2 regions of the Rhizobium sp. WW22 genome follow, and region 1 is predicted to be linked to the other one. Evidence: predicted binding sites of a transcription regulator. Region 1 holds the regulator's gene; the other holds the start of a gene.
The links. Region 1 encodes PhoB, which activates phosphate uptake and scavenging genes when phosphate is short. Its sites were predicted from a motif close to TGTCATNNANCTGTCAT; they were not measured.
Positions count from the first base shown of each region.

Region 2: a site for PhoB is predicted at 1,601-1,617, ahead of ACK83U_RS21570 (acetoacetate decarboxylase). Genes of this name have one in related genera too.

Region 1 covers NZ_CP178198.1:125,877-129,411, forward strand. Annotated here, with positions in the region: gene pstB (phosphate ABC transporter ATP-binding protein PstB) at 1-566, shown strand, start outside; gene phoU (phosphate signaling complex protein PhoU) at 618-1,331, shown strand; gene phoB (phosphate regulon transcriptional regulator PhoB) at 1,363-2,046, shown strand; gene ACK83U_RS00665 (GcrA family cell cycle regulator) at 2,136-2,672, opposite strand; gene ACK83U_RS00670 (aspartate aminotransferase family protein) at 3,097-3,535, shown strand, end outside.
Region 2 covers NZ_CP178199.1:557,817-561,351, forward strand. Annotated here, with positions in the region: gene ppk2 (polyphosphate kinase 2) at 1-585, opposite strand, end outside; gene ACK83U_RS21565 (3-hydroxybutyrate dehydrogenase) at 682-1,470, opposite strand; gene ACK83U_RS21570 (acetoacetate decarboxylase) at 1,676-2,422, shown strand; gene ACK83U_RS21575 (patatin-like phospholipase family protein) at 2,459-3,535, shown strand, end outside.

The DNA of each region.
Region 1 (3,535 bases):
AGATCACGCTCGACGATCAGGATGTCTACGACGACAGCATCGACGTGGTAGAGTTGCGCGCCCGCGTCGGCATGGTCTTCCAGAAGCCCAACCCGTTCCCAAAGTCCATCTTTGAGAACGTCGCCTACGGCCCGCGCATCCATGGCCTGCATCGCTCAAAGGCCGATCTCGAGCATATCGTCGAGACCAGCCTGCAGAAGGCCGGTCTCTGGGGCGAGGTCAAGGATCGGCTCCATGATGCCGGCACGAGTCTATCGGGCGGTCAGCAGCAGCGTCTGTGCATCGCCCGCGCCGTCGCGGTCAGTCCGGAGGTCATCCTGATGGACGAGCCGTGCTCGGCGCTCGATCCGATCGCGACCGCCAAGGTCGAGGATCTCATCCACGAGCTGCGGGAGAATTTCACCATCGTCATCGTGACGCATTCCATGCAGCAGGCAGCCCGCGTCTCGCAGCGTACCGCAATGTTCCATCTCGGCCACCTGGTCGAGGAGAACGACACCGATAAGATGTTCACCAATCCCGACGATTTCCGCACGCAGGATTACATCATGGGCCGTTTTGGTTGATGATGTCAGGCGCGCGGCTCATTTCACACAGTTCACCTTGAGGATAGAAAAATGGTCTCCACTCACATTCTCTCTGCCTATGACGAAGACCTGAAGTTCCTGACGCGCCGCATTGCTGAAATGGGCGGCCTGGCAGAGCAGATGGTTAGCGACAGCGTACGCGCGCTGGTCAATAGCGACGCTGCCCTGGCCCAGAAGGTCATCTCCGACGACGTCGTTCTCGACCATGCCGAGCGCGAAGTCGGCGACAAGGCGATCGTTACCATCGCCCGCCGTCAGCCGATGGCGGCGGACCTGCGTGAAATCATGGGCTCGATCCGCATTGCATCCGATCTGGAGCGCGTCGGCGATCTCGGCAAGAACACCGCAAAGCGCGTCATCGCCGTCCAGGGCACCGGTGTCCCGCGCCGTCTCGCCCGCGGCATCGAGCATCTCTCCGAACTGGCGCTGAGCCAGCTCAAGGAAGTTCTGGATGTCTACGCGACCCGCTCGCCGGACAAGGCCGTATCGATCCGCGAACGCGACGAGGAAATCGACGCCATGTACACCTCGCTCTTTCGCGAGATGCTGACCTACATGATGGAAGATCCGCGCAACATCACCACCTGCACGCATCTTCTCTTCTGCGCCAAGAACATCGAGCGCATCGGCGACCATGCCACCAACATCGCCGAGACGATCTATTACATGGCGACGGGCGCGCAGCCGGAAGGCGAGCGCCCGAAGGACGATACCGCCAATACCGTCGGCGCAGTGACCGAATAATCCGAAAGCGAAGAAAGGAGACCATAGGCGCATGGTTCCGAGAGTTGCTGTTGTAGAAGACGAGGAAGCGCTCAGCGTTCTGCTGCGCTACAATCTTGAGGCCGAAGGCTTCGAGGTCGACACGATCCTCAGAGGCGATGAGGCCGAGCTGCGTCTCCAGGAGCGCATCCCCGATCTCCTGATCCTCGACTGGATGCTGCCCGGCGTATCGGGCATCGAGCTCTGCCGCCGGCTGCGTATGCGGCCGGAGACTGAGCGCCTGCCGATCATCATGCTGACGGCCCGCGGCGAGGAAAGCGAGCGCGTGCGCGGGCTTTCGACCGGCGCGGACGATTATGTCGTCAAGCCGTTCTCGACGCCGGAGCTGATGGCTCGCGTCAAGGCGATGCTGCGGCGTGCCCGCCCGGAGGTTCTCTCCACGGTGCTGCGTTGCGGCGATATCGAGCTGGACCGCGAAACCCATCGCGTTCACCGCAAGAGCCGCGAAGTGCGGCTGGGGCCGACGGAATTCCGCCTGCTGGAGTTCCTGATGTCCTCGCCGGGCCGCGTCTTCTCGCGTTCGCAGCTGCTCGACGGCGTATGGGGTCACGATATCTACGTCGACGAACGCACGGTCGACGTCCATGTCGGCCGCCTGCGCAAGGCGCTCAACTTCTCCAATATGCAGGATGTCATTCGCACCGTTCGCGGCGCGGGCTACTCCATGGAGGCCTGAGCGGGGATACCCGATCAGGCATCAACATAGCGGCGGAAACAGAAAACGGGCCTCAAGGGCCCGTTTCTTTATCTCAGTCATCAAGCTTCTCAGCCACGCGGCTGGGCCGGCCTACGCCGTTCATGCACCGGCTGGTAGGCCAGGCGCTGATGGTAGGTGCAGTAAGGCGATGAATCTGGGCTCTCATTGCCGCAGAAATGGAAATCGTCCTTCAGCGGATCGCCGACCGGCCACTTGCAGGTGCGCTCCGTCAGTTCCGTCAGGCCGAGGCGGCGGGAAATCGGAACGACGACGTTCGATGCCGGGCGATACTGGATTTCGTTGACGGAATCGATCTCGATCTCTTCCTTCAGCATGGTTGCGCCCTGCTGGCGGGCAACCACCGTGCGGGTAGCAACGCGCGATCCGTAGGTCGCAGCGCGAGGTGCCGCTGCGCTGCGCTTCGGCGTGCGCGCTGCGGTTGTCGCGCCGCCCGCCTTCGCTCGGCCGGGGAGGTTCAGGCGATGCACCTTGCCGATGACGGCATTACGGCTCACGCCACCGAGCTGCGCAGCGATCTGGCTGGCGCTCAATCCTTCGGACCATAGCTTTTTCAGCTTCTCGACGCGTTCGTCTGTCCAATTCATGCCCTGTCTCCGCTGTCGCGTTTCCGATGGCAGAATCCCTCACCATTGCCTCGCATGGTATCGAGGCGCGAAACGCTCTAAAATTGTGGTGACTAGTTCCGCCGCATGCAGTCTAGCAATTGGTTTTTAACCTAGTGTGAGGCTGACTCCGTGACAAGAGTCGCGGGAATCTTGAGGAATCGATTTCGAGGTTTTCCCCAACTTGCTGTCCGGGCGTGGCATTTCTGCCATAGGCGCCGCCCGACGCATCTCTTTTGCCGGCAAGCGTTTTCTCGCACCTGCTAAAACGGCAGTTTTGTTGACATCGCGGTGCAAAACATCAATAGTGCCCAAGCCGCCGCAAGGCGGCATTTTTGATTTTTTCGGACCCGTTTCATCAAATGGAAGCGATCGGTCCTTAAAGTTGTGATCAGGAGATATGGCCATGGCCGAGACCACGCCGCTTTACGACACCTACTTGCGCGCTCCGCTGCGGTTCGAGCGAGGTGAGGGCGTCTGGCTGGTCACTGAGAATGGCGAACGCTACCTCGATTTCGCAGCCGGCGTCGCGGTCAATTCGCTCGGTCATGCTCATCCCCATCTTGTCGCCGAGCTGAAGGCGCAGGCCGACAAGGTCTGGCACCTGTCCAACCTCTATGAGGTGCCCGGCCAGGAGAAGCTGTCGAAGCGGCTGACGGAAGTGACCTTCGCCGACAAGGTGTTCTTCACCAATTCGGGCGCGGAGGCGCTGGAGTGCGCCATCAAGACTGCGCGGCGCTATCAATTCGCCAAGGGGCATCCCGAGAAGTTCCATATCATCACCTTCGAAGGCGCCTTCCACGGCCGCACCATCGCAACGATCGCCGCCGGTGGCCAGGAAAAAT
Region 2 (3,535 bases), on a different replicon from region 1:
CTCTTCGTCGGTGATCGAGAACCAGTATTTGAGAAGAATGATGCCGGAGCGTACCAGCATGCGTTCGAAATCCGGCACGGAACGGAAGAATTCCTCCAGCTCCTCCGGTGTGCAGAACCCCATGACGCGTTCCACGCCCGCACGATTATACCAGCTACGGTCGAACAGGACCATTTCGCCCGCCGTCGGCAGATGAGCGGCATAGCGCTGGAAATACCACTGGTGCCGCTCGCGCTCGGTCGGAGCCGGCAGTGCGACCACGCGGCAGACGCGCGGATTGAGGCGCTGGGTGACACGCTTGATGGCGCCGCCCTTGCCGGCGGAATCTCGGCCCTCGAACAGCACAACGACCTTGAGCTTCTTGTACTGCACCCAGTCCTGCAGGCGCACGAGCTCATGCTGAAGACGGAACAGTTCGCGGAAATAGACCCTGCGGTCGAGGGTTGCCTCGCCTTCGCTGACAAGGCCTTCGGCAACCAACTCGTCGATACGGTCCTCTTCGAGCTGCATCTCCAGCTCTTCGTCGAAACTGTCGACGATCTCATCCTTGATACGGCTGAGCGGGTCCTGGTTTTCTTGAGTCATTGTGCGCTTCCTGCTCCGTTTTCATGTTGGTGCCGCGGCCTGCGGCCGCGGAAAGCCGGTATGGTCCTCGAACAAATGCCGGCTATGGTTTCAGCATTACTCAGCGGTCCAGCCGCCGTCGACGGAAAGCGTCGTGCCGGTAATCTGCTTGGCGGCATCGCCGCAGAGGAAGACGGCGATGGCTGCGACTTCATCCACAGTCACGAATTCCTTCGTCGGCTGGGCGGCGAGCAGCACATCATGCTTGACCTGCTCTTCCGTCATGTTGCGCGCCTTCATCGTCTCGGGGATCTGCTTCTCGACGAGCGGCGTCCAGACATAGCCGGGCGCGATGGAGTTGACGGTCACGCCATTCTGGGCGGCTTCGAGAGCGATGGTCTTGGTGAGACCGGTAATGCCGTGCTTGGCCGAGACATAGGCAGACTTGAAAGGTGAGGCGACAAGCGCATGCGCCGAGGACGTATTGATGATGCGCCCCCATTTGCGCGCCTTCATGCCGGGAATGGCGGCCTTGATGGCGTAGAAGGCAGCAAGCAGGTTGATGCGGATGATCGCTTCCCACTTGTCGTCCGGAAACTCCTCGATCGGTGCCACGAACTGGATACCGGCATTATTGACGAGGATATCGAGGCTGCCGAAGGCTTCCTCGGCTTCACGCACCATGGATGTCACTTCCTCGCCATTCATCATGTTGGCGCCGGAGTAGCGGCACTTCACGCCGAAATCGGCCTCGATGGCAGCGCGTTCCTTTTCGATCGCATCGGCATCGCCAAGGCCGTTGATCGTGACATTCGCGCCTTCAGCGGCAAAGGCGCGTGCAATCGCAAGCCCGATACCGCTCGTCGAACCGGTGACCAGCGCATTCTTCGAAGTCAACGAACCCATGATGCAACTCCTGCAATCGTAATGACGTGGTTGGGTAAAGGGAAATGCTCAAGATGGGTGCACACTGCCAGCCGGATATGTCGCTTTGATAACAGTGCGGTTTCGCCTCTCGCCGCAACCCTTCGGCACCTGACACTTCACTGTCATGCAACCGTGCAAATTTGCCGCCGGCGCCTCGCTGTTTCCTCCAACGACGGAAAATACGATGAAGGTCGAAGACATTCTCAAGCATGCCTATGCAATGCCGCTGACTAACCCCTCCTATCCTCCGGGGCCTTATCGGTTCTTCGACCGCGAATATATCATCATCACCTACCGGACCTCGCGCGAGGCGCTTGAGGCCGTCGTGCCCGCGCCGCTCGAAATCGACGAGCCGCTGGTGAAATACGAATTCATCCGCATGCCCGATTCCACCGGCTTCGGCGATTATACCGAGACCGGACAGGTCATCCCGGTGACCTATCGCGGGCAAAAGGGCGGCTATGTCCACTCCATGTATCTGGATGACGATGCGCCGATCACCGGCGGCCGCGAGATCTGGGGCTTCCCGAAAAAACTAGCCAGTCCGAAGATCGTCAACGAGGGCGAGGTCATCGTCGGCACGCTGCATTATGGCAGTGTCCTTTGCGCCACGGGAACGATGGGTTACAAGCACAAGCCGATCGACCAGGGACCGCTTCTGTCCGCTCTCTCGGAACCCAACTTCCTGATCAAGATCGTGCCGCATGTCGATGCCACCCCGCGCATCTGCGAGCTTGTGCGCTACTACTTAACCGATATCACCATCAAGGAAGCCTGGACCTCGCCAGCCGCCCTCGATCTCAGGCCGCATGTCATGGCGGACGTTGCGCGGCTGCCTGTGCTGGAAGTGGTTTCCGCGGTTCATTTCACCGCCGATCTGACGCTCGGCCTCGGCGAAGTCGTTCACGACTATCTCGCAGAGCGCAGATAACCAAACCTCATTGCTATTCCATGCTGGAGACGGACCGTGCTTGAACGAAACACCAAGGCCGCAGCCCCGACTATCCCCGAAATTGCCGCTCAATATGATCGCGTCGCCCTGGTTTTCCAGGGGGGCGGCGCGCTCGGCGCCTATCAGGCCGGCGTCTACGAGGCGCTTGCCGAAGCGGGATGCGAGCCGACCTGGCTTTCCGGCGTCTCGATCGGCGCGGTCAATGCCGCGATCATCGCCGGCAACGAGCCTGGTCGGCGGCTGCAACGTCTGGAGCAATTCTGGCAGATCATCTCCGGCCGCAAGATCTGGGCCTATACGCCCGAAGGCGATTTCTTTCGCGATATCCGCAACCGCACCAGCTCGTGGATGACGATGACCATGGGCCAGCCCGGCTTCTTCAAGCCGCGCTTTCCCAATCCCTGGCTGGAGCTGCCGGGCGCAGAAGGTGCCACCAGCTTCTATGACTCGGCAGAGCTTAAGAAGACGCTGGAAATGCTGATCGATTTCGACGTGCTGAACGATGGCAAGAAGCGCTTCAGCGTCGGCGCGGTGAATGTCCGCACCGGCAACTTCGTCTACTTCGACACCGACAATATCCGCATCGGCCCCGAGCACATCATGGCGAGCGGCGCCCTGCCGCCGGCGCTCCCGTCCATCCGCATCGAGGGTGAATATTACTGGGACGGCGGCATCGTCTCCAACACGCCGCTGCAATATCTGCTCGATCAGGAAGAAGACCGCAGTTCGCTCGTCTTCCAGGTCGACCTGTTCAGCGCCCGCGGCGTCCTGCCGCGCAGCATGCCGGATGTCCTTTCGCGCCATAAGGACATCATGTATTCGAGCCGCACGCGGCAGAACACCGATAATTTCAAGCGCATCCATGGACTGAAGATGAAGCTCCTGGGTGCGCTGAAGCGTGTCCCTAGGGATCAGCTGACCGCGGAAGAGGAAGAACTGATCGCCGATTATTCCGATGCCGGTGTCGTCAACATTGTGCACCTGATCTATCAGCACAAGAACTACGAAGGTCACGCCAAGGATTACGAGTTCTCTGGCACCTCGATGCGAGAGCACTGGGATATGGGCCTCGAGGATACGAAGCGGACGCTG